DNA from 4 places in the Arthrobacter sp. B0316-1-20 genome. Region 3 is predicted to be linked to each of the others. Evidence: riboswitches for the same ligand, from Rfam matches in the RefSeq annotation. Region 3 holds a riboswitch; each other region holds the start of a gene.

Region 1 (5,533 bases), on a different contig from region 3:
TTGAACAGTTCGCCAGCCGCCTCCGGCACCGACGTGCTGAGCACAATCTGTGCCTGGCCGGATTCCAGTTCAACGGCGATGTTGGCCGCCTTCTCCACATCGGCGGTTTCCTGTCGCGATGCGAAGACGCGGTCCAGCGCACGGGCCACGCTCAGGGTGGTTGCCTTGGCGGCGTAGGCCTTGGCGCTGATGCCGCCAACCACTTGCAGGATCTGCGCGTCGTGCCGGACCAGCGGCGCGTTGCCGTGGCCGAACACCCGCTTGCGTTCCCGCACGTTCGCGGCGGCGTCGGTGGAGGCCGCCTGCGCGATGCCGGCCAGGGCCACCAGCAGGATGTGCTGGTAGAGCGCCGTCTGGTACGGGAAGCGGTCCGCGAACGCTGACACATTCACCGGGTCCACCTCGGCTTCGGTAAAAAGCGTGGTGCCGCTGCCGGTCAGGCGCTGGCCGAAGCCGTCCCAGTCGTCATAGGTTTCCACGCCGGCTGTCTTGGTGGAGATGATCACCGAGACATCCGAGCCGTCGGGCCGCTTCGCGGTGACGTCGATCCAGTCGGCGAAGATGGTGCCCGTGGTGTAGAACTTGCGGCCGTTCAGCACCAGCCTGCCGCCGGACTCGGTGAGCACCGTGGCGGTTCCGCCGGCGCCCGGTTCGGTCCACGCGTTCCCGGCCAGCTGACCGGAGGCGAAGCGCTGCAGCCAGACGCTGCGGTCCCCGCTGCGGCCGTGGTGGTACAGGTGCTCCTCCACCAGTGCTATGTGCGAGCGCAGCGCCTGCGGGATGTTGCTGTCCGCAGCGGCCAGCTCGATCAGCAGTTCTGTGAACTCTTCCCAGTCCAGCCCGTCGCCGCCGAGTTCGGCGGGGATCCGGGCGGCGCCAAAACCGGCGCCTTTCAGCCAGCCGATCTGTTCAAACGGCAGCTCGCGGGCCAGTTCGCGGTCGAGTGCTCCTGCGGCGATGCGCTGGAAAATGGGCCGGTACTTCGCGGCCGCCGCTTCGAAGGCCGGCGTTGCGTGGACGGAAGGGGCGGCGTGGAAGGCTGTCGTTGCGTGGTCAAGGGTTTCAGTCATAGTGGTGCTCCTGGGTCTCTGCCATGCACGGCCGAGGTCGGGACGGGTAGGGCTGTTTGCGCGGATCAGGTGTAGAGCGAGATCGGCTGGACTTCGCCCAGCAGGAAGTTGGCGCCGACCTCGACCTTCTTGTAGTCCACCGGGTCGTGCAGCGTGTGCGTGCGGACATTGCGCCAGAAGATGTCCAGCCCCACCTCGGTTTTCGCGGAGGAGGAACCGGTCACTTCGAAAATGCGGTTGGCCACCTCCACGCCCGCCTCGGTGGAGACGACTTTGAGCCGGGCGATCTCGATCTCGATGCCAGCGCGTGCCTCGGCCGTGAGGTCCCCGCCGGCGGCGATGGCGGCGTCGAAGCGCTCGTTGGTCCGGTCCGCCAGCGCTTCCACGGCTGCCACGCGGGACGCTAGTTCCCCGTAGACCCGCTGGGTCAGCGGATCCTGGGCGTAGGTTTCGGCGCTGCTGAGAAACCAGGAGTTCTTGCGCGCCACGGTGATCTGGCGTCCGCGTTCCAGCGCACCCTGCGCGATGCCCAGGTAGAGGTTGCCGAAGGCCAGCTGGATGTAGGGCGTCACCAGGCTAGAGAATGGCTCCTCCCCCACTTCGCCGATGATGTCAGCGGAGGTGACCAGCACGCCGTCGTACTTCACGGAGCCGCTCGCGGAGAGGCGCTGGCCCAGCGCGTCCCAGTCGCCGAGGAAGGAAATCCCCGCGCGGTCGTGTTCCAGGGCCAAGGCCAGGAACTTGCCTTGGTCGGGACCGGCCGTGATCGCGGCGTTGACCAGGATCGCGTCGCCCACCGACGCTCCGGTGGAGAAGTGCTTGACGCCGTCCAGCCGGTAGCCGTTGCCGTCGGGAACCAGTTCCAGGTTCGGGTCCACCGGGTTGACCGAGTCGCCCCAGGACCAGCGGCCCTGGGCCGAGCGGCGGAGCAGTCGTTCTTGGACCTGCGGGTTGCCGTAGAAGACCACGGCGCCAAGGTTGGCGTAGTGGTAGGCCAGGATCTGCGCGATCGAGGCATCCGTCCGGGCCAGGATCCGCACCGCGTGCAGCGCGGTTTCCCAGTGGCCGCCCTCGCCGCCCCACTCGCTGGGGATGATCAGGTTGACCAGGCCGGAACTGCGCAGCAGTTCCACTTCGGCCTGCGGGTCCGCGTTCCGGCGGTCGCGCTCCAGCACGTCCGCGCTCAGCACGGCGGCCACGCCCTCGGCGATCCGCTGCCAGTGCGCGAGCTCTTCGCGGCTGGCGTGTCCGGTCCACGGGGAACGGCGGGTCTGCTGGTTTTCTTCAATGACGACGGCGGTCATGGCGCCTCCTTGGGGTGGGGCTCCCGCCTGCGGCGCGCAGCAACCGTCACGGTCGACGACGCAGCCTGGCAGGGGCCGTACTTGCCGGGCACCGGATCTGTGCGCGGCCGGATCCTCATCTGGGGCACCCCACTACGGAAGAGGGTTGCCGCCCAACCAGCCAGAGCTTGTCGTTGGGACTCTTGATCTTGGGGAAGAGTCTGCCGGGCCGAATCCGGCGCTGTGAAGCATGTGACGGGCCATGACGTACCGCTGCTGATTGTTACGGAGAAGGTCTTATAACGACGGCGGCCGCTCGCCCCAGCCGGCTCCGCGGAGTGCTCCAGCCAGGCCGGCGTTTTCAGCCGGATGCGCGCTCCCAACGGACTACCCCTACTGGCCAGACAGTGACGGGACTACGGTGGAGTTGCACTGCCAATATCGGCCAAGCCGGGGCGGGCACCGTCCAGGCGGTCGGCGCACGGAAGGTTCATCATGAAGGCATGGCAATTTGTCGGAACGAACAAGCCGCTGGAGCTTAACGAGGTTGAGGAGCCGCACGCTGGCCCCGGCGAGGTGGTTGTCGACGTCAAGGCCTCCGGTGTCTGTCACTCGGACGTCACGACGCTCGATGATGCAGGATGGATGGCGCTGTTTCAGCACGGCCTTCCCCGCACCATGGGCCACGAATCCGCCGGCGTTATCAGTGAGGTCGGCGAGGGCATGGACCATTGGAAGGTTGGCGACCGTGTGGGCCTCTCTCCGGTGATGTCAGACGGGGACGCGCTGGGTTACGGCAAGTGGGATGGAGGCTTCGCCGCCAAGCTTCGCGCGACCGACGACAATCTCGTTGCCCTGCCCGATGAAGTGCCGTTCGATCTCGGCGCGATGGCGACCGATGCCGGCCTAACCGCCTACCATGCCATGATGGCGGTCGGCGGTGCCAAGGAGGGCATGAAGGTCGGTGTCATCGGCCTCGGCGGCCTCGGCTACATCGGCGCACGCTCCGCTGCATTGGTCGGCGCCGAGGTGTACGGCGCCGAGGTCAACCCGGAAACCCAGAAGCTGGCCGACGAGATTGGATTGGCCGGCGTCGCCGCCTCGATCGATGAGTTCAAGGACAAGAACCTGGAACTCATCGTTGACTACGCCGGTTTCGGCACCACCACCTCGGCCGCTATCGAGACCCTCGGCGAGTTCGGCACCCTGGTCCAGGTCGGCATGGGGCGGCTGGAATCGACCATCAACACCTACCCGATCATCATCAACCAGCTCACCATCAGGGGCTCGAAGTCCGGCACCAAGGAGGATCTGGCCGGCATCTACGAACTCATGAAAACCGGTCAGCTCAACCCACCGATGAACCACATCAAGCATGCCGACATCCCTGGCGCGATCGACAAGCTTCGCGCCGGAGGTGTCGTCGGCCGTTTTATCGCGATGTACGAATAATCGCGCTGACGGATAACGCAGTGACTCCCTGCGTTCCGGCCGCCCACCCGAAGGGCCGGCCACCCGCCGAAATCGGCTTGGGATGACGCCGTCTTGCCAGCGGCAGCTACAGACCGAAGTGCGGGGCTTCGATGGCCGGGCAGGTGTCCATGACGACGTCGAGGCCTGCCGCCTTGGCCCGCTCCGCGGCGGCTTCGTCGACGACGCCCAGTTGAAGCCAGACCGCCTTCGCGCCGATTTCAATGGCTTGGTCCACCACCGGGCCCACTTTCTGCGAGTTGACGAAGCAGTCCACCACGTCAATCTCCCCCGGAATGTCTGCAAGCTTGCGGTAGCCGGTCAGGCCGTGGACGTCCTCGCCCTTCAGATTGACCGGAACCACCTCCATGTCCAGCTGGTCCATCAGGTATCGGGAGATGCGCATCGCGACCCGGTGCGGGTTCGTGGACAGGCCGACGACGGCCCAGCGGGCAGGCGTGCTCAGCAGGCGGCTGACCACTTCGGGATCATTCTGGTGTGCCATGGCGCCACCCTACCCATCAGTTCCCTCTACCGGTACCTTCGCCACCGGGTCTCCCGCCAGCATCCCGAATCGAGGAAGCAGATAACGCCCTTAAACCGCGGTTTAAGGGCGTTATCTGCAAAGTCGATGGTTCTGGGGTGCCGGCTCAGTGGGTCCGTTGACAGCGGATGGGTCCGCGGGGCAGGGGCTAGCGGGCCTGTGGCATCGGCTGGCCGGGGCGGTCAGGATGCGCTGCCGGTACCAGCCTTTTCAGCGGCGGCGGCGTCTGCATGCTCTGCCACCCAGTTGCCCACTAACTCCAGCAGTTCCGCATCCACGGGCTCGCGGATCTGCCGTTTGTAGTCGGACAAGGACGGAGCCTTCGGATCCCGGCGCAGCAGGTGCGAGAGGTCCTCGATTGTCCGCGTGGTCACCGGGCCGGGCACGGTGGCCGCGATGATGTCCAGGTCCTCCGGGTCCACCTGGACGTCCTTGGTGCCGGTGATGGCCAGCACCGGCACCTGCAAACGCGCCAGATACGGAACCGGGTCGAAGTCGATGAACTCCCGCTGCCAGAGCGCGTTGATCTTGCGTCCCTGCATCCGCACCACGTCCTTGGTGGTGGTCCGGATTTTCTCCACCGACGTGGCCTGAATGGTGACCATGTCCTTCCGCAGGACTTTCAACAGAATGCGCACGAACGCCGGCAGCGCATCACCGATCTGGGCCGCCTGCCACCTGCCGGTCTCAAAGCCGGTGTGCGCCGAGGTGGAGAGCAGCACGGCTCCGTCCAGCCGGGTGCCGGGGTCCGCTGCCACGGCGGCAGCGTGGTAGCCGCCTTCGCTGTGGCCGACCAGGAAAACCGGCAGGCCGGCCGCTTTTTGGGCGACCATCCAGCGCAGGGCGGCAGCGGCGTCGTCGGTGTTCTGCCGGAAGCCGGCCGCCAGGAAGGTGCCATCCGAGGCGCCGGTGCCCCGCTTGTCGTAGCGCAGCGAGGCGATGCCATGGTCGGCGAGCTCGCGGGCCAGGTCGCGGCTGATGCCCAGCGGCATCCGCTTGTGGTCGGCGTTGCGGTCAACGGGACCGGAGCCGGGCAGGATCAGCGCCGCTCCGCGAACCGTTCCGGCCGGTTTGGCCCAGGTTCCCACCAACTGCACGGTCCCGGAGGAGAAGCGGACCTCTTCCTCGGTGACTTGCTGCTCGGCAGGCAGGCCCGCAGCCCCGCG
Region 2 (5,533 bases), on a different contig from region 3:
GGTCTGGTCCACGATGACGTTGCTGACGAAGCGCGGGTCCGCGTCCCGGATCATCGGAACGTTGACCGACTTGTACGACTGCCCGCCGGCGGTGGTCCGCCATTCCGGTTCTGCCAGCCGCGGGAAGGGCAGGCTGGCGGCGCCGAAGTGCCCTTGGTTGGGCACCAGGTTGTTGTCGGACCCGTCCACCGTGCGCAGCCCGTAGGGCAGCAGCGGATTGGCTATCTGGTTGGGGCCGGGGCCGAGGAGCGGCTGGCCCGGCACGGGCCTGCCCTCGGCGTCTTCCTTGGTGGCGTGGTTTTCCGCGATCTTAATTTGCTTCAGGATGAACCGCATGTCCCCGGCATTGAGGGTCAGGCCTTGGCCTACCGGCGCTGCCAACGCCGCGGGGGCGAGGGCGGAGGGCAGCACGCCCGCGCCCAGCACCAGCGCGGCGAGCCCGGCCGTGACTTTTTGGGGGAAGGATGGCCTCCCCTTGTCGGCACGTCCGGTGCCCCTCCCCGGTTGTAAATCGGTTGGTGCAGTAAACACGGTGACTCCCCCTAGTCGAGTGATGTGTGGCTGGCCACAGCATCCGACGAGGACCTTGGGGAAATCCTTGAAGGCTCTTTCCGTCTACTTCCGGGCAGGAAAAAACCCACCCCTCGCCCGCGGCCCTCCACGTGGAAGGCCGGGGGACAAGGGGCGGGGCGGCAGGCCCTTCTGTGCGGCAGGCCCTCTGGGCGGCAGGCGCTCGAGGCGGCAGGCCGGCGGGGCGGCAGGCGCTCGGGGCGGCCGGCCCTTTAGGCGGTCAGCTGCCGCTTGGAGGAAATCACGCCGGTGTCGAAGCCGGCCAGGTGCAGGCCGCCGTGGAAGCGGGCGTGCTCGATCTTCACGCAGCGGTCCATCACCACGTTCAAGCCGGCGGCCTCGGCCCGGGCCGCGACCTCCTCGTGCCAGGAGCCCAGCTGCAGCCAGAGCGTCTTGGCGCCGACGGCCAGGGTTTCCTCCAAAACGGTGGGCAGGTCGTCGTGCCTGCGGAAGACGTCTACCAGGTCCGGCACCTCGGGCAGGTCCGCCAGCGACTTGTACACCGGCTGGCCCAGGATCTCCTTCGCCACCGGGTTCACGAAATACACCTTGTACGGCGAGCTGGACAGCAGGTACGTGGCCACGAAGTAGCTGGCCCGGCTCGGCTTGTCCGAGGCGCCGACAATGGCGATGGATTTGGTGTTGCGCAGGATGTTCAGACGCTCCGCGGCGGACGGGCCGATCCAGGTGCGTTCCGGTGTCGCGGTCACTTGGCGGCTCCTTCTTCGGCTTCGATCAGTTCTTCGACGGACTCGACTACGCGCGTTCCGGGCTCTGTCCGGGGGGAGCGCTCCGCCGGGATCGTGCAGGATTCGCCGGCATAGCTGGGCGAGGCGAACTCGGAGCTGTCGAACGCGGCGTCCTCATGGTCGCGGCTGGGGCCGTGCTCGGCGCCGGCCTGCTGCGAGGCGGCCAGCGCCTGGTCCAAATCCCAGAGGATGTCGTCCACGTCTTCCAGACCCACCGAGATGCGGATCAGGTCCTCGGGCACGCCGGCAGCCACCAGCTGGTCGGCGGTGAGCTGCTGGTGGGTGGTCGATCCCGGGTGCAGCACCAGGGTGCGGGCGTCGCCGATGTTGGCCAGGTGGCTGGCCAGCTGCAGCGATTCGATGAACTTCTGGCCTGCGGTGCGGCCGCCCTTGACGCCGAAGCTGAACACGGAGCCCACGCCCTTGGGCAGGTACTTCCGGCCCCGCTCGTAATGCGGATGCCCGGGCAGGCCGGCGTAGCTGACCCAGGAGACGCGCTCGTCGGCTTCCAGCCACTCGGCCACGGTGCGGGCGTTGGCCAGGTGCTCGTCCATCCGCTGCGCCAGCGTTTCCACGCCCTGCAGCAGCTGGAACGCGGACTGTGCCGACAGCGACGGGCCGATGTCGCGCAGCTGCTCGGACCGGAGCTTGGTGAGGAAGCCGTACTCGCCGAAGTTGCCCCACCAGGACACGTTGCCGTAGCTGGGCACCGGCTCGGTCATCTGCGGAAACTTGCCGTTGCCCCAGTTGAAACGGCCGGATTCGACGACGACGCCGCCCAGGGTGGTGCCGTGGCCGCCCAGGAACTTGGTGGCGGAGTGGATCACGATGTCCGCGCCGTGCTCGATCGGACGGATCAGGTAGGGCGTGCTCAGGGTGGCGTCCACGACCAGGGGGAGCCCGGCGTCGTGCGCCACCGCGGCCAGGCCGGCGAGGTCCGCGATGTCGCCGGACGGGTTGGCCACGATCTCGGTGTAGACGGCCTTGGTGTTCTCCCCGATGGCCGCGGCGAAGTCGGCCGGGTCGTTGGAGTCGACGAACGTGGTCTCCACGCCGAACCGGCGCAGCGTCACGTCCAGCTGGGTGATGGTGCCGCCGTAGAGCTTGGACGAGGCCACGATGTGATCGCCCGCCCCGGCCAGGGCCGCGAAGGTGATGAACTCGGCGGCCATGCCCGAGGACGTGGCCACCGCGCCGATGCCGCCCTCGAGCGAGGCGATGCGCTCCTCGAACGCGGCGACCGTGGGGTTGCCGATGCGCGAGTAAATGTTGCCGTACTTCTGCAGCGCGAAGAGGTTCGCGGCGTCGTCGGTGTCTTTGAACACGAACGAGGTGCTCTGGTAGATCGGTACGGCCCGGGCACCGTGCTCGGCGTCGGGCGTGCCGCCGGCGTGCAGGGCACGGGTGCGGAAACCGAATGTGCGTTCAGCCATCAGGCGGTTGCTCCTTCAAAACTTGGGTTCCCGGAATGACGGTCCTGGCGGCACCGGCAGGCACCGTCTGGATCAAAGATTGCTTGCGCTCTCTCCATCGCTTCTGGCGGTAGCACCTTTCCGGTGGCGTCCGGATGGTTGCTGCGGTGTCAAAGAGCCAGATCTCTCAACCGCTCGGGATGGTCCCGTCCATTCTCGCAACCAACGGCCGCGGCACCAAAAAATGTTGAGCCGCGTTGCGTCCGGGCTGTGGGCGCCCGGGCCCTGAGGCAGCACGCCGTGCGGATGCCCGGGCTTGCGGCGGCCCGGTACGACGGCGGTGCCCGCCTTCGCCGCCCGGCCTCGCGAACGCTTTGGACGTTCGGAATTGCGGACGACGCCTCGCTGTTTGTCCGGCCTGCGAATGCCCGGCACGACGGCGGTGCTCGCCGCGCGTCGGAGCCACGACCTTCGCCGTACCGGCGTGACGAACGTTCCCGGGTCCGGACAGTTCACCGTAGATTGGGTCTATGGCTGAACTTTCGGCGCTGCAGCGCCTCGCGGGAAAACATGGCGTTGGCATTACCTTCCGCGGCTGGGATGGCGACGAGAAAACAGTCAGTGAGGCAACGCTGGTTTCCGTCCTCACCGCGCTGGGCGTCCCCTGTGCCACCGACGACGACGTGACGGCTTCCCTCCGGGCCGCTGAACTGGCACCGGTGCAGCGCACGCTGCCGCCCGCCGTCGTCGTCCGCCAAGGCGCTGCCACCGAGGTTCCGGTCAATGCGCGGCGCGGCGTCCGTCCGCGGGTCCGGATCCTGCTGGAGGACGGCTCCCGGCGCGACGTCGAGGTGCTGGCCGGCGGGTCGGAGGATGCGGAAGGTGCCCCGCCTGTTCGTTTCACGGCGGTGGTGCCGGCGGACATCCCGCTGGGCTGGCACACGCTGGAGGTAGCGGAGCGGCCGGAGGCGGTGGAGGCCGGGACCGGCGCAGCCCCGGAAATGCCGGAGGTGATGCAGGCCGGGACCGGCGCGGCCCCGGACCGGTCGGAATCGATGGAGCCCGGAACCGGCGCGGCCCCGGAGCCAACCGACAGCGAGGCGCGGTGCGCCCTCGTGGTCACCCCGCGGCGCCTGACCACCGCGGACCGCCTGCCCCGCACGTGGGGGTTGATGGCACAGCTGTACTCCGTGCGCTCGCGGTCCTCCTGGGGCATCGGCGACCTGCATGATCTGGCCAGCCTCGCCGAGACGGCTGCCGCAAAGGGCGCGGGCTTCGTCCTGATCAACCCGCTGCACGCGGCCCAGCCGAAACCGCCGGTGGAGCCCTCGCCCTACCTGCCCTCCACGCGCCGGTTCGTCAATCCGCTGTACCTGCGGGTCGAGGACGTGCCCGAAGCCAGCGGCATCCCGCTGGCCAACAACTTCCACGACGCGAACCTGGACGCCGGCATCCTGGACCGCGACCCGGTTTTTGCGGCCAAGCTGCAGGCGCTGGAAACGGTCTTCGCTGTGCCCCGGTCCGCGGAACGCCAGCAGCGGTTCGAGGCCTTCCGCGCGCAGGAAGGCGAGGGGCTGGAGCGCTTTGCCCTGTGGTGTGCCATGGCCGAAACTGTTCCGGCTGGGGCACCGGAGTGGTCGGATGCCGTGTTCATCGAAGCGCAGCGCAGCGAGCTGAAGGACCGCATCGAGTTCCATCAATGGCTGCAGTGGCTGTGCGACGAGCAGCTCGAGGCGGCGCAGGCCAGCGCCCTCGATGCGGGAATGAACATCGGGATAGTGCACGATCTCGCCGTCGGCGTCCATCCCACCGGCGCCGACGCCTGGACGTTGCAGGATGTGCTGACCCCCGGCATCTCCGTGGGCGCGCCGCCGGACATGTTCAACCAACAGGGCCAGGACTGGTCACAGCCCCCGTGGCATCCGCACCGCCTGGCCGAATCCGGCTACGTTGCCTACCGGGACATGCTGCGGACCATCCTGCGGCACGCCGGCGGCATCCGGGTGGACCATATCCTCGGGCTGTTCCGGCTCTGGTGGATCCCCGCCGGCAGCCCTCCCGGCGAAGGCGCCTACGTTTACTACGATCACGAGGCCTTGATCGGCATCCTCGCCCTGGAAGCGGAACGGGCCGGCGTCGTCGTCATTGGTGAGGACCTCGGGGTGTTCGAGCCGGGCGTGCAGGACTACCTGGCCGAGCGCGGCATCCTGGGGACCTCCATCCTGTGGTTTGAGTACGAGGACGGCAGCCCCCGCGCACCCGAGCGGTACCGCCGTTCCTGCCTGACCAGCGTCACCACGCACGACCTGCCGCCCACCGCCGGCTACCTGGCGGGCAAGCACGTGGAGTTGCGCGAATCGCTGGGCCTGCTGAACCGGCCCGTGGAGGAGGAACGGGCTTTGGACCAGGCAGCCCAAGAGGCAGTGCTCTCCACGGTGCGCTCGCGGGTGCCGGCCGCGCCACAGCACGACGACGGCGCCGGCCCCGCCGCCGAACAACGCACCGTCGAGGCGCTGCACGCGTTCATCACGCAGACCCCGTCGGTGCTGCTGGGCGTTGCGCTCACGGACGCGGTGGGGGAGCTTCGAACCCAGAACCAGCCGGGCACCGCGGACGAATACCCGAACTGGCGGATCCCGCTGGCCGGGCCCGACGGGGCGGCGGTCCTGATCGATGACCTGGCCGCCAACGAGCGGTTTAACTCGCTGGTGCGCGCCTTGAGTCAGGAGTAAGCGGGTCCACGCCGAGCCGGGAAGCCTCTCGCGGCCCCGCCGGAGGACTGGCTGACTCAATTGGGCCGCG
Region 3 (5,533 bases):
CAGCACGGCGAGCATCAGCCCCAGGAACACCACCATGATCCGCGGCTGTGCGGTCGCCGCGCGGTCCCGGACGTGGTTCCGGTCCTGGTCCGTGGGGACGGAAACCGGTGCTGTTGAAGGGCCGGCAGGCTGCTGGCCCCGGTCTGGGCTGGGAGGTACTGCCATGGTGAACTTTCCGGCGGCGCGGGTGGCGCAGGCGGCCTTGATGTGGTTGCCTGGGGACGCCCGCCGCCCCGCGTGTGTACCGTACTGCCGTCCGCGGAGCGGCACAACCCCCGATTCCGGCACGGCGCTGACGTACGCTGGAAGCCTGCCCAGCGAAGGGACATGCCAATGGACGACGCCGGATCCCGCCTGATCTTCGGCTGCATGGGTTTGGGCGGTGGCTGGGGGAGCGGCCCGTTGGAGGCAGCCGACGTCGCCGCCGCCCACACGGTGGTGGAAGCGGCGCTGGAGATCGGCATCAGGATTTTCGACCACGCCGACATTTACGCCCACGGCAAGGCGGAGGCGGCGTTCGGCCGGGTGCTGGCCGAGCGCCCGGAACTCCGGGAAACCATCCAGCTGCAGAGCAAATGCGGCATCCGGCTGCCCGCTCCCGGGCTGGCCGGGCAGTATGACTCATCTCGCGAGGCGATCATGGCCAGTGCCGAGGAAAGCCTGCGCCGCCTGCACACCGACCACCTGGACACGCTGCTGATCCACCGGCCTGACCCGCTGGCCCCGGCTGAAGAGATCGCCGAGGCCTTCAGCCACCTCCGGATGGCGGGGAAGGTCCGCCGGCTGGGCGTCTCGAACATGTCCGGCGAGCAGATGCGGTGGCTGCAGGCAGCGCTTGACGAGCCGCTTACTGTAAACCAGCTGGAAATGAGCCTGTACCGGCGGGACTGGCTTGAATCAGGTGTGCTGGTCAACCACCCGGAAGGCGCGGCCGTCAGCTTCCCGCACGGCACCCTGGAGTATTGCGCTGCGCACCAGGTGGAGCTGCAGGCGTGGAGCTCGCTGGCCCGGGGCCGCTACAGCGGCCGGCCGATGGAGCCGGACGCCGGCAACCACGCCACCGTCGGCCAAGCAGGAACCGAGGTCGCTGCGGACCAAGCGACGGCGGCTCTGGTCACCGAACTGGCGCGGGACAAGGGCTGCACGCAGGAAGCCGTGGTGCTGGGCTGGCTGCTGCGCCATCCCGCCAACATCCGGCCGGTCGTCGGTACCAGCAACCCGGACCGGATCAAGGGCTGCGCCCAAGCCGAGGAGATCGGCGCCGCGATGACCCGGCAGGATTGGTACGCGCTGTGGGTTGCGGCACGGGGGCGTCCGCTTCCCTAAACGAACGCGGGCTGCTCCAGCCGGCGGAACACGGAATCGTGGAAGACCAGCGGCTGGTGCGCGCCGTTATGCGTGGTTAGCCCATGTACCTCCAGCAGCACCACCTGGTGGTCTCCGGCCGGAACCTCCTGGTGCACTGAGCAGTCCAGCCAGAGCGCTGCGTCGTTGAGGAAGAGCGCGTCCTGGTCGGTGCGGTGCAGGCTCAGCCCGGCGAAGCGGTCACCGTTCTTGGAAGCAATCTGGCGGCAGACGCCGTCGTGCCCTGTGCCCAGCACCGATACACCGATCCGACCGGCTTGGCGGACCAGCGGCCAGGTTCGAGAGGTGTTCTGCACCGCGAACATCACCAGCGGCGGTTCGAGCGAAACGCCCACGGTGAAGGAGGAAGCGACGATGCCTTGGGGCTTGCCGTCGATGACGGCGCAGAGCGCTGCGATTCCGGAGGGAAAGCGCCCGAAGGCGGAGCGCAGGGTGTTCGGGGTCAAGTCGTTGTGCAGGGACATGGCCATCCTTGAAGCTAGGGCGCATCCGCTGCTGCCGGAGGACACGCGTACTTGCCTGCCGACAAACCCGGCGGGCCGAATCATCACCTGGAGCACCCCGCTACGGTAGAGGGTTGCCGGCCAACCAGCCAGGGCTGTGAAGTTGGCGCTCGTGATTCATTTCCACGGTAAGAGTGCGATGTGTCCCCGGTCAAACACGGGTAACAGTTCGTTAAGAACCTCCGGGGCCGAGCGCGGGCACCCGCATTCCGCTGACTCAGGCGTCGGCTGGCTGGTCCGCGCCGCGGTTAAGCCGGAACGGATGCGCGGGATAGACGCCCAGAATCCGGATTTCGGTGGTGAAGAATTCCAGTTCCTCGAAGGCATGGATCATTGACTGGTCCTCCGGATGGCCTTCGACGTCCACCATGAACATGGTGGCAGCGAATTCGCCGCCGACCATGTAGCTCTCCAGTCGGGTCATGTTGATGCCGTTGGTCGCGAAGCCGCCGAGGGCCTTGTACAGCGCCGAGGGAACGTTCCGCACCCGGAAGACAAAGCTGGTCACCGCGGGCCCGGACAGCTCCTCGCGGCTGGGCACGGGCCGACGGTCGGCCAGCACCACAAACCGGGTGGTGTTCGTCGGATCGTCTTCTACTTTCTCGGCGAAGACTTGCAGGCCGTAAAGTTCTGCAGCCATCGGCGGCGCGAGCGAGACCTTGGTCGGATCGTTCCATTCGGCTACCTCACGGGCCGATCCGGCGGTATCGCCTGCGATGACCGGCGTCAGCCCCAAGCGGCGGATCAGCTTGCGGCACTGTCCCAATGCATGGATGTGGCTGTGCACTTCACGGGCCTGTTCCACCGTGGCACCCGGAATGCCGAGCAGGCTGAAGCGGATGGGCAGGAAGAATTCCTCCACGATCTGCAGCGTGGTCCGGGGCAGCAGGGCATGGATGTCCGCCACCCGGCCGGCGATCGAGTTGTCAATAGGGATCATCGCCAGTTCGGCTTCGCCGCTCGTGACGGCGGCGAACGCGTCTTCAAAGCTGGCGCACGGCACCGCGTCCCAGCCGGGCCGGACCTCAAGGCACGCCATATGCGAGTTCGAGCCGGGTTCACCTTGGTACGCGATTGCTGGAGCCATGGGCGAAATTATCCCATCCGGACAGCCCGGGGCTTTATTCGGCGGGCTCCGGTCCGCGTCACAAAGCCGGAGCTATGCGCCGATAGAGTGGAAGGCGTGGAAGGATCCAACCCCCGTGCCGTTGCCCTCTGGCTCGCTGCTGCCGTCGTCGCCCTCTTCGCCGTCAGCCTGACCGTGATGCCGTCCATCATGGGGCTGGACATCATGCCGCCGCTGATTGTGGTGTCCGTGCTGTTGATGATCGGCGCCGTAGTGCTGGCCGGCATGGCTATCGCAGCCAGGCGGTCCGGGCAGCGGTAAAGCCGCCCTTCAACGGTCAGGCGACGATGCCGAAGCCTCCGGTCCACGGGACCTTCTCGGCGGCGGCCAAGGTGATCTGCAGGAACCCCAGGGCCTCGAGTTCCCGGGCCCGGGACAGGGCGCCGGCATCGATGGCGTGCAGTCCGGCGGCGGTGACCACCTCGGCCAGCAGGGACTTGGCCTCAGCGTCGTCCCCTGCCATGAGCACGGTGGTGGGAAGGCCGCCGACGGTGCCGGAGGACAACGTGGCGGCGAGGGTCGTGTTGAAGGCCTTGACCACGCGGGAGTCCGGCAGCGAGGCACTAAGTTCGGCTGCCGCCGAGCTGTCAGACGGGACGGTGAGCGAGTCGAAGGTTTCGAAGTTCAGCGGGTTGGTGATGTCCACCACCACCTTTCCTGCCAACTGGTCGCCGCGGGTGCGGACGACGTCGGACAGGGCGGGGTACGGCACCGCCAAGATGACAACGTCGCCGGTTACGGGTCTGTCGTCGTCGTGCCCGAACGTCTCGACGACGTTCCCGCCTTTGCTGACCACGCCGGAGATGGCTTGGCCCATGTTGCCGCTACCGATGATGCTGACGTTTGCCACGGGAACGCTCCTCAGATCTGCCGGACTGCCAGAACGTACGAGCGCAACGGTAGCAGCATCGACCCGGGAGTCAAGGCCCGCAGCGGGGCTCTGCCGGCGGACTCAGCCTGACAGGTGGTCTCTAGCCGAGGTGGGATTCCTGCGTGATGCCATAGGGCACATCGTCGCTCAGTTCCACGGTGAACTGCCCGGGGCCCGTGCGGGTGACCAGGATGCCGCAATCCCCGTCGATGGCCGCGATTTTTTGCAATTCTTCCACCGCAGCATTGAGAAGATCGTGGGCCTCGGAGGCCGTCTGTGCCGTCAAAGACTTGGTAGCCAAAGTCGTGGCCATGGTTCTGCCTTTCGTGACCGGAGGCTGCCGCAGAGGAGAAAGCGCGGTGGTAGCTTCCGGCCGGAACGTGGTGCCATGCGGAACGGTGCATGGAAGTTTACATTCTGCCATTCCAATGGACATCAGATGAATTTTCAAGCGGCGTGGCGGACGCCGCCTCTCGCGATCTGGCGGCTCTGGCGCGGATTTTGCGGGGATCGGCAGCAGACAAGTGTGGTCAAGAATACGTTACTGGGCACCGACGTTACGGGAGCGGGCAGCCGATAGTGGGAGCAGGGGCTACAGCTCGAACGCGGACATCTACATCGGCTTTGCGGTGCTGGTCGCGCCGGTTTGATAGCCCCGTTTGCGATCCTTAGAAAGGGTTCAGCAGCCGGTGGACGAACTGCCTGGTGCGATCTTCCTGCGGTTCGCGCAGCACCTGCTCGGGGTGACCGCGTTCCACCACCACACCGCCGTCCATGAACACGACTTCGCTGGCCACTTCCCGGGCGAACGCCAGCTCGTGCGTGACCAGTGCCATGGTCCAGCCTTCCTCGGCCAGCTCCTTGATCACATGCAGCACATCGCCCACCAGTTCGGGGTCCAAGGCAGAGGTCGGCTCGTCGAAGAGCAGCAGCGAGGGTTTGAGCGCCAGTGCCCGGACAATGCCGACCCGTTGCTGCTGTCCGCCGGAGAGCTGGTGCGGGTACTGGTCTTCCTTGCCGGTCAGGCCCACGCGTTCCAATAGCGACATCGCCTCACGCACGGCCTCGGCCCGGGGCCGCTTCTGCACCTGGACCGGGCCCTCGATGATGTTCTGCAGCACGGTCATGTGCGGGAACAGGTTGTAGTGCTGGAACACCATGGCACTGCGGTCCCGCAGCGCGGAGATTTGCTTGCGGTTCACCGCGGAGCCGAAGTCCACGGCCGGTCCGCCCGCGAAGGCGACCCGTCCGCCGTCGGGAATCTCCAAGCCGTTCAGGCAGCGCAGTACGGTGGTCTTGCCGGAGCCCGAGGGACCGATCAACGCCAGCACGCCTCCGGTCTTCACCGACAGGTCAATGGACGTCAGCACCTGGTTGTCGCCGAAGGACTTGCGAAGTCCCTCCACGGAGAGGACGGGATCGCCGTCGGCGCCCGCGGGCGACTCCATCGGCGGAAAGTCAGTGGGCGACATAGCGGTCCAGCCTCTTCTCCAGTCGGGTTTGCGCGGCGGAGAGGACCAGGCAGAACACCCAGTAGACCGCCGCGGCCTCGATGTACAGCAGCAGGAATTTCTGGCTGAAGGCAGCGATTTCCTGGGCAACACGGAACGCTTCGGTAACCAGGATCAGCGACGCGAGGGACGTATCCTTGACCAGCGAAATGAAGGT
Region 4 (5,533 bases), on a different contig from region 3:
GTCTCTCCTGGGCCACCGCCAGCACGCCGGCCTTGGAGAGCGTGCTTATGTGCCGGTAAAGCGTCGCGGTGGGAATGTCGGGGAGTTCGGCGGAGATCTCCGCCGTGGTCAGCGCACGGTTGCCCAGCAGCGTCTGGACGATCCGCAGGCGTACGGGGTGCAGGATCAGGTCGGCGCTCTGTGAGGAGGACATGGCTCAACGTTCTCATAGTTGACATTGTTCCTACAACTGATAATAATCGTACTGTCCGGTAACCCAAGTGGGCGACCAAACGACCAAGACACGAGCAATAAACGACCCGAAGGGAGGCGCGGTGGCGGCGATAGTGGTGGAGAACAAGGAGGTTCTGCTGGAGCTGGATCGAGTCGAGAAAGTTGCGGGGCTGCTCGGCGACCAGCGATTCCCGCTGTCCGCGGTGACCTCCGTCCGGGTGCTCGCGGATGCGTTCGACGGCGTCCACGGCCTGCGGGCTCCCGGGCTTGCGATCCCGGGACGGACTCGGGTGGGAACGTGGCGCGGCCGCGGCAAGACCCTCGCCGTCGCCCGCCGCGGCACCCCGGCAGTTCAGCTTGACCTGGACGGGCAAAAGTACGCCCGGGTGGTCGTGTCGCTTCCCGATGCCGAGGATGTTGCGGCCCGGATCCGGAAGGCCGCCGGCCTGCCCGCCGGTCAGGCGTTCACCGAAGAAGTGGTCAGCTTCCCGTCCGGGACCGTTCAGCTGACGGGAACCTGGGCTGAACCGGCCGGAACGGTCCGCGGCGCCGCGCTGATCCTGCCCGGCTCGGGACCGATCGACCGCAATGCCGACCACAAACGGATGCCGTTGGGCATCAGCCGTGACCTGGCGATGGCGCTTGCCAACCACGGCATCGCGTCGCTGCGCTACGACAAGCGCGGTACCGGCGACTCGGAAGGATCCTTCTGGGCGGCCGGCTTCCGTCAGAACAGCGACGACGCCGCGGCCGCCCTCCGCTGGATGGCCGCCCGGAAGGCCGCGGGCCTCCCGGTATTCCTGGTCGGCCACAGCGAAGGCAGCTACCACGCGGCGGCCGTGGCGGCAGAGCCCGGTACCCGGGTGGACGGGGCTGTGCTGCTTTCAGCCTCGGCGCAGACAGGCTTTGAGACAGGCAGGTGGCAGACGGCCCAGATCAGCGACTCGCTGCCCGCCTTCCCGCGCTTGCTGCTGAAGCTTTTCCGCCAGGACCTGGTTAAGGTGCAGGCGAAGTCGGTGGAAAAACTTCGGGCCACCACCGAGGACGTGGTGCGCATGCAGGGCCGTAAGATCAATGCGCTCTGGCATCGGGAGTTCCTCGACTTCGACCCCGTTCCGAACTTGGAGCGCCTGCACATGCCGGTGCTGGCCATCACGGGCACCAAGGACGTACAGGTGGACCCGGCCGACCTGGACATCATCGCGGCCACCGTCCCCGGCCCGGTGACCACGAGGAAGATCGAGGACCTGTCGCACCTGCTGCGCCGCGACCCGAAGGTTCCGACCCTCTCCGACTACAAGCGCCAGATCCGCGAGCCCGTGGACGCTGAAGTGCTGGAACTGGTGGGGAACTGGGTGGCGGAGCACGCCGACGCAGCGGCGGCCCGGTTGGCCGGCTAGCCCCAAACCATCGACTGTTCAGCTGACGCCCTTAAACCGACGGTTTGAGGGCGCCTGCCGACTCCTCGATGAGGGCGGCTGAGGGGGAGAGGGCCAGCGGCGGTTCCGGTGCCGAAGAGTCGCGGGTAGGGTCGAGCCATGGCACACCAGAATGACCCTGAAGTCGTCCGGCGGCTGCTGGAAACCCCCGGCCGCTGGGCAGTCGTCGGCCTGTCCACGAACCCGCACCGGGTGGCCATGCGCATCTCCCGGTACCTGATGGACCAGCTGGACATGGAAGTCGTCCCCGTCAACCTGCAGGGCGACGACGTCCTCGGCCTGACCGGTTACCAAAAGCTCGGGGACATTCCCGGCGAGATCGACGTGGTGGACTGCTTCGTAAACTCGCAGAAGGTCGGCCCGGTGGTGGACCAGGCCATCGAAGTCGGTGCCAAGGCGGTGTGGCTCCAGTTGGGCGTGATCGACGAAGCCGCCGCGGAAAAGGCCAAGGCGGCCGGGCTGGACGTCGTCATGGATACCTGCCCGGCCATCGAGGCCCCGCGCTTCGGGCTGTAACAGCAGCTCACGGGCTACGGTCAGCCCTGCCCCGCCTTCGGACCGCCTCGAGTCCCCGCATCACTCGTACATGGCGATGAAGCGGCCGACTACACCTCCCGCGCGAAGCTTGTCGATTGCGCCGGGAATGTCGGCATGCTTGATGTGGTTCATGGGTGGCTTGAGCTGACCGCTCTTCATCAGCTCGTAGATGCCGGCAAGATCCTCCTTGGTGCCGGACTTTGAGCCCCTGATGGAGAGCTGGTTGATGATGATCGGGTAGGTATTGATGGTCGATTCCAACCGGCCCATGCCCACCTGAACCAGGGTGCCGAACTCAGCGAGGGTTTCGATGGCGGCCGAGGTCGTGGTGCCGAAGCCGGCGTAGTCAACGATCAGCTCCAGGTTTTTGTCCTTGAACTCTTCGATCGAGGCGCCGACGCCAGCCAATCCGATCTCGTCGGCCAGTTTCTGGGTTTCCGGATTGACCTCGGCGCCGTACACCTCGGCGCCGACCAACGCGGCACAGCGTGCACCGATATAGCCCAGTCCGCCCAAGCCGATGACGCCGACCTTCATGCCGTTCTTCGCCCCGCCGACCGCCATCATGGCATGGTAGGCGGTCAAGCCGGCGTCGGTCGCCATGGCGCCGAGGTCGAACGGCACTTCGTCGGGCAAGGCGACGAGATTGTCGTCGGTCGCGCGAAGCTTGGCGGCGAAGCCTCCATCCCACTTCCCGTAACCCAATGCGTCCCCGTCCGACATCACCGGAGAGAGGCCTACGCGGTCGCCAATCTTCCAATGGTCCATGCCCTCGCCGACCTCGCTGATAACGCCGGCGGATTCATGGCCCATGGTGCGGGGCAGGCCGTGCTGGAACAGCGCCATCCATCCCGGATCATCGAGCGTCGAGACGTCCGAATGACAGACCCCCGACGCCTTGACGTCGACGACCACTTCACCGGGGCCAGCGTGGGGTTCCTGAACCTCATTAAGCTCCAGCGGCTTCTTCGTGCCGACAAATTGCCATGCCTTCATGATGAACCTCCCGTACGACGGCCAGCGGACGGTGCCCGTCCCGGCCCGGCCATATTGGCAGTGCACCTCCACGGTAGTCCCCTCGTAACCAGGCCAGTAGGGGACAGCCGCGCAGAGGAATGCGCACGGCTCAATGCGCCGGGCGGAAGCCTGCAGCCCCAGCCCGTGGAGCCGGGCGGAAGCCTGCCGGCCCCAGCCCCCGGAGCCGGCTGGGGCGACGGGCCGTCGTCGTCATCAGAAGCGGTTTCCGTAACAAACGGCAGCAGAATGTCATGGCCTGTCATGTGCTTCCCTGCGCCGGATCGGCCCCGGCATACTCGACTCCGAGATCAAGAGTCCCAACGACAAGCTCTGGCTGGTTGGGCGGCAACCCTCTCCCGTAGCGGGGTGCCCCAGATGAGGATCCGGCCGCGCACAACACCGTGCCCGGCAAGTACGGCCCCCTCCGGGCTGCGCCCCAACCGTGACGGTTGCTGCGCCGCGGGTCCGGATGGGAGCCCCGCCGTGAGGAGCCAACATGACCGCCGTCGTGACCGCCAACAACCCGCAAACCCGCCGAGCCCCGTGGGCCGGACAGGCTACCGCCGAGGAACTGGCCCGATGGCAGCAAGTAGCCGAAGGCGTTGCCGCCGCGCTGGCCCCGGACGTGCTGGAGCGCGACCGACGCAACGCCGACCCGCACGCCGAGGTGGAGCTGCTGCGCAACTCGGGCCTGCTCAACCTGATTATCCCGGCCGAATGGGGCGGCGAGGGCGGGCACTGGGAGAGCGCGCTGCACGCCGTGCGCATCCTGGCCCGCACGGACGCGTCGATCGCGCAAATACTCGGTTACCACTACGCCAACCTGGGCGCCGTCGTGTTCTACGGTGATGCGCAGGTCCAGGAACGACTGCTCCGCCGCTCCGCGCGGGGCCGCTGGTCCTGGGGCGACTCCGTGAACCCGGTGGACCCGAATCTGGAACTGGTTCCCGACGGCGACGGCTTCCGGCTGAACGGCACCAAGCACTTCTCCACCGGCGCTTCCGTCGGCGACGCCATTCTGGTCAATGCCGTGATCGCGGCCGGACCCGAGCGGGGCAAGTTCCTGGCCCTCGCGCTGGAGCATGACCGAACGGGCATCGGATACCTCGGGGACTGGGATGCGCTCGGCCAGCGGCTCTCGGCCAGTGGTTCGGTGAAGTACGACGGCGTGCAGGTCACCGCCGCGGACATCATCGGTGAGGTGGGGGAGGAGCCTTTCTCCACGCTGGTTACCCCGTACATCCAGCTGGTTTTCGGCAACCTCTACCTGGGCATCGCGCAGGGGGCGCTGGACCGCGGGCGCCGGATCACGCTGGCGCGCCGGAACTCCTGGTTCCTCAGCGCGCAGGAGACCTATGCCCAGGACCCGCTGACCCAGCGGGTCTATGGCGAGCTGGTGTCGCGGGTCGCCGCGGTGGAGGCCCTGGCCGACCGGACGAACGCCAGGTTCGACGCTGTTATTGCCGCCGGCGCGCAGCTGAGCGCCGAAGCCCGGGCGGACCTCGCGCTCGAAATTGCGAGGCTCAAGGTCGTGTCGACCGAGGTGGGGGTGGACGTGGCGAACCGCATCTTCGAGACCACCGGCTCGTCCTCCGCGAAAACCGAGGTCGGGCTGGACATTTTCTGGCGCAACATCCGCACGCACACCCTGCACGACCCGGTCGACTACAAGAAGGTCGAGGTCGGCGCCAACTACCTGCTCGGCGACGTCCAGCCGATTTCGCTCTACACCTGAGCGGAGCAGGACGCCGCCCACCCTGCCCGCAGCCCGCGGGTCGCCTCATGACTGCCCGCCATCCGCGGGCCCATCACCGATGGCCCCAACCCGCGGGCCCCATCACCGCTGCCCCCAACCCGGGCGCCCCATCTGACGCCCTCACGGCCGGACCTCCAGGAGAACCACCATGACTGAAACACTCGACAACCTCGCCACGGCCTTCGACGCCGCGGCCGCCAAATACCGTCCGATCTTCGCGCGCATCGCCGCCGGGGCGGTAAGCCGCGAGCTCACCCGCGAGCTGCCGTTTGAACAGATCGGCTGGCTGAAGGACGCCGGCTTCGGCGCCGCCCGGATTCCGGCCGAGTTCGGCGGCGACGGGCTGGACTGGGAAGAGTTCACCCGGCTCCTGATCGAGCTCGCCGCCGCGGACAGCAACATTCCGCAGGCGCTGCGTTCGCACATCGCCTTGGTGGAGGAGAACCTGTACCACCACGGGCGCACCTCGGACCGCGGCGCCTGGCTGCGGCGCTTCGCATCCGGCGAGCTGGCCGGCAACGCCTGGACCGAACCGGGCGCCGGGGGAACCGCCACCGTGCTGTCCGAGACC

Evidence for each region. Region 3 has a riboswitch for S-adenosylmethionine ahead of AC5RW2_RS09905 (flavin reductase family protein). Riboswitches for the same ligand answer to the same signal wherever they lie in the genome.
Region 1: linked by a shared signal. The riboswitch ahead of AC5RW2_RS25470 (acyl-CoA dehydrogenase family protein) and the one ahead of AC5RW2_RS09905 (flavin reductase family protein) in region 3 are both predicted to bind S-adenosylmethionine.
Region 2: linked by a shared signal. The riboswitch ahead of AC5RW2_RS20225 (O-acetylhomoserine aminocarboxypropyltransferase/cysteine synthase family protein) and the one ahead of AC5RW2_RS09905 (flavin reductase family protein) in region 3 are both predicted to bind S-adenosylmethionine.
Region 4: linked by a shared signal. The riboswitch ahead of AC5RW2_RS20165 (acyl-CoA dehydrogenase family protein) and the one ahead of AC5RW2_RS09905 (flavin reductase family protein) in region 3 are both predicted to bind S-adenosylmethionine.

What each region holds. Positions count from the first base shown of each region.
Region 1 is NZ_JBNHHC010000018.1:23,075-28,607, reverse strand. It holds gene AC5RW2_RS25475 (acyl-CoA dehydrogenase family protein) at 1-1,070, opposite strand, end outside; gene AC5RW2_RS25470 (acyl-CoA dehydrogenase family protein) at 1,136-2,374, opposite strand; SAM riboswitch class IV at 2,447-2,562, opposite strand; gene AC5RW2_RS25465 (zinc-binding dehydrogenase) at 2,849-3,805, shown strand; gene AC5RW2_RS25460 (CoA-binding protein) at 3,912-4,328, opposite strand; gene AC5RW2_RS25455 (alpha/beta hydrolase) at 4,550-5,533, opposite strand, start outside.
Region 2 is NZ_JBNHHC010000012.1:94,071-99,603, reverse strand. It holds gene AC5RW2_RS20235 (Ig-like domain-containing protein) at 1-531, opposite strand, end outside; gene AC5RW2_RS20230 (CoA-binding protein) at 783-1,280, opposite strand; gene AC5RW2_RS20225 (O-acetylhomoserine aminocarboxypropyltransferase/cysteine synthase family protein) at 1,277-2,752, opposite strand; SAM riboswitch class I at 2,844-2,938, opposite strand; gene malQ (4-alpha-glucanotransferase) at 3,262-5,463, shown strand.
Region 3 is NZ_JBNHHC010000005.1:87,768-93,300, forward strand. It holds gene AC5RW2_RS09895 (MDR family MFS transporter) at 1-165, opposite strand, end outside; gene AC5RW2_RS09900 (aldo/keto reductase) at 334-1,326, shown strand; gene AC5RW2_RS09905 (flavin reductase family protein) at 1,323-1,829, opposite strand; SAM riboswitch class IV at 1,872-1,986, opposite strand; gene AC5RW2_RS09910 (prephenate dehydratase) at 2,086-2,955, opposite strand; gene AC5RW2_RS09915 (hypothetical protein) at 3,052-3,255, shown strand; gene AC5RW2_RS09920 (NADPH-dependent F420 reductase) at 3,272-3,844, opposite strand; gene AC5RW2_RS09925 (hypothetical protein) at 3,966-4,178, opposite strand; gene AC5RW2_RS09930 (amino acid ABC transporter ATP-binding protein) at 4,534-5,337, opposite strand; gene AC5RW2_RS09935 (amino acid ABC transporter permease) at 5,324-5,533, opposite strand, start outside.
Region 4 is NZ_JBNHHC010000012.1:81,079-86,611, reverse strand. It holds gene AC5RW2_RS20185 (helix-turn-helix domain-containing protein) at 1-193, opposite strand, end outside; gene AC5RW2_RS20180 (alpha/beta hydrolase) at 315-1,613, shown strand; gene AC5RW2_RS20175 (CoA-binding protein) at 1,752-2,168, shown strand; gene AC5RW2_RS20170 (zinc-binding dehydrogenase) at 2,229-3,257, opposite strand; SAM riboswitch class IV at 3,513-3,627, shown strand; gene AC5RW2_RS20165 (acyl-CoA dehydrogenase family protein) at 3,703-4,941, shown strand; gene AC5RW2_RS20160 (acyl-CoA dehydrogenase family protein) at 5,111-5,533, shown strand, end outside.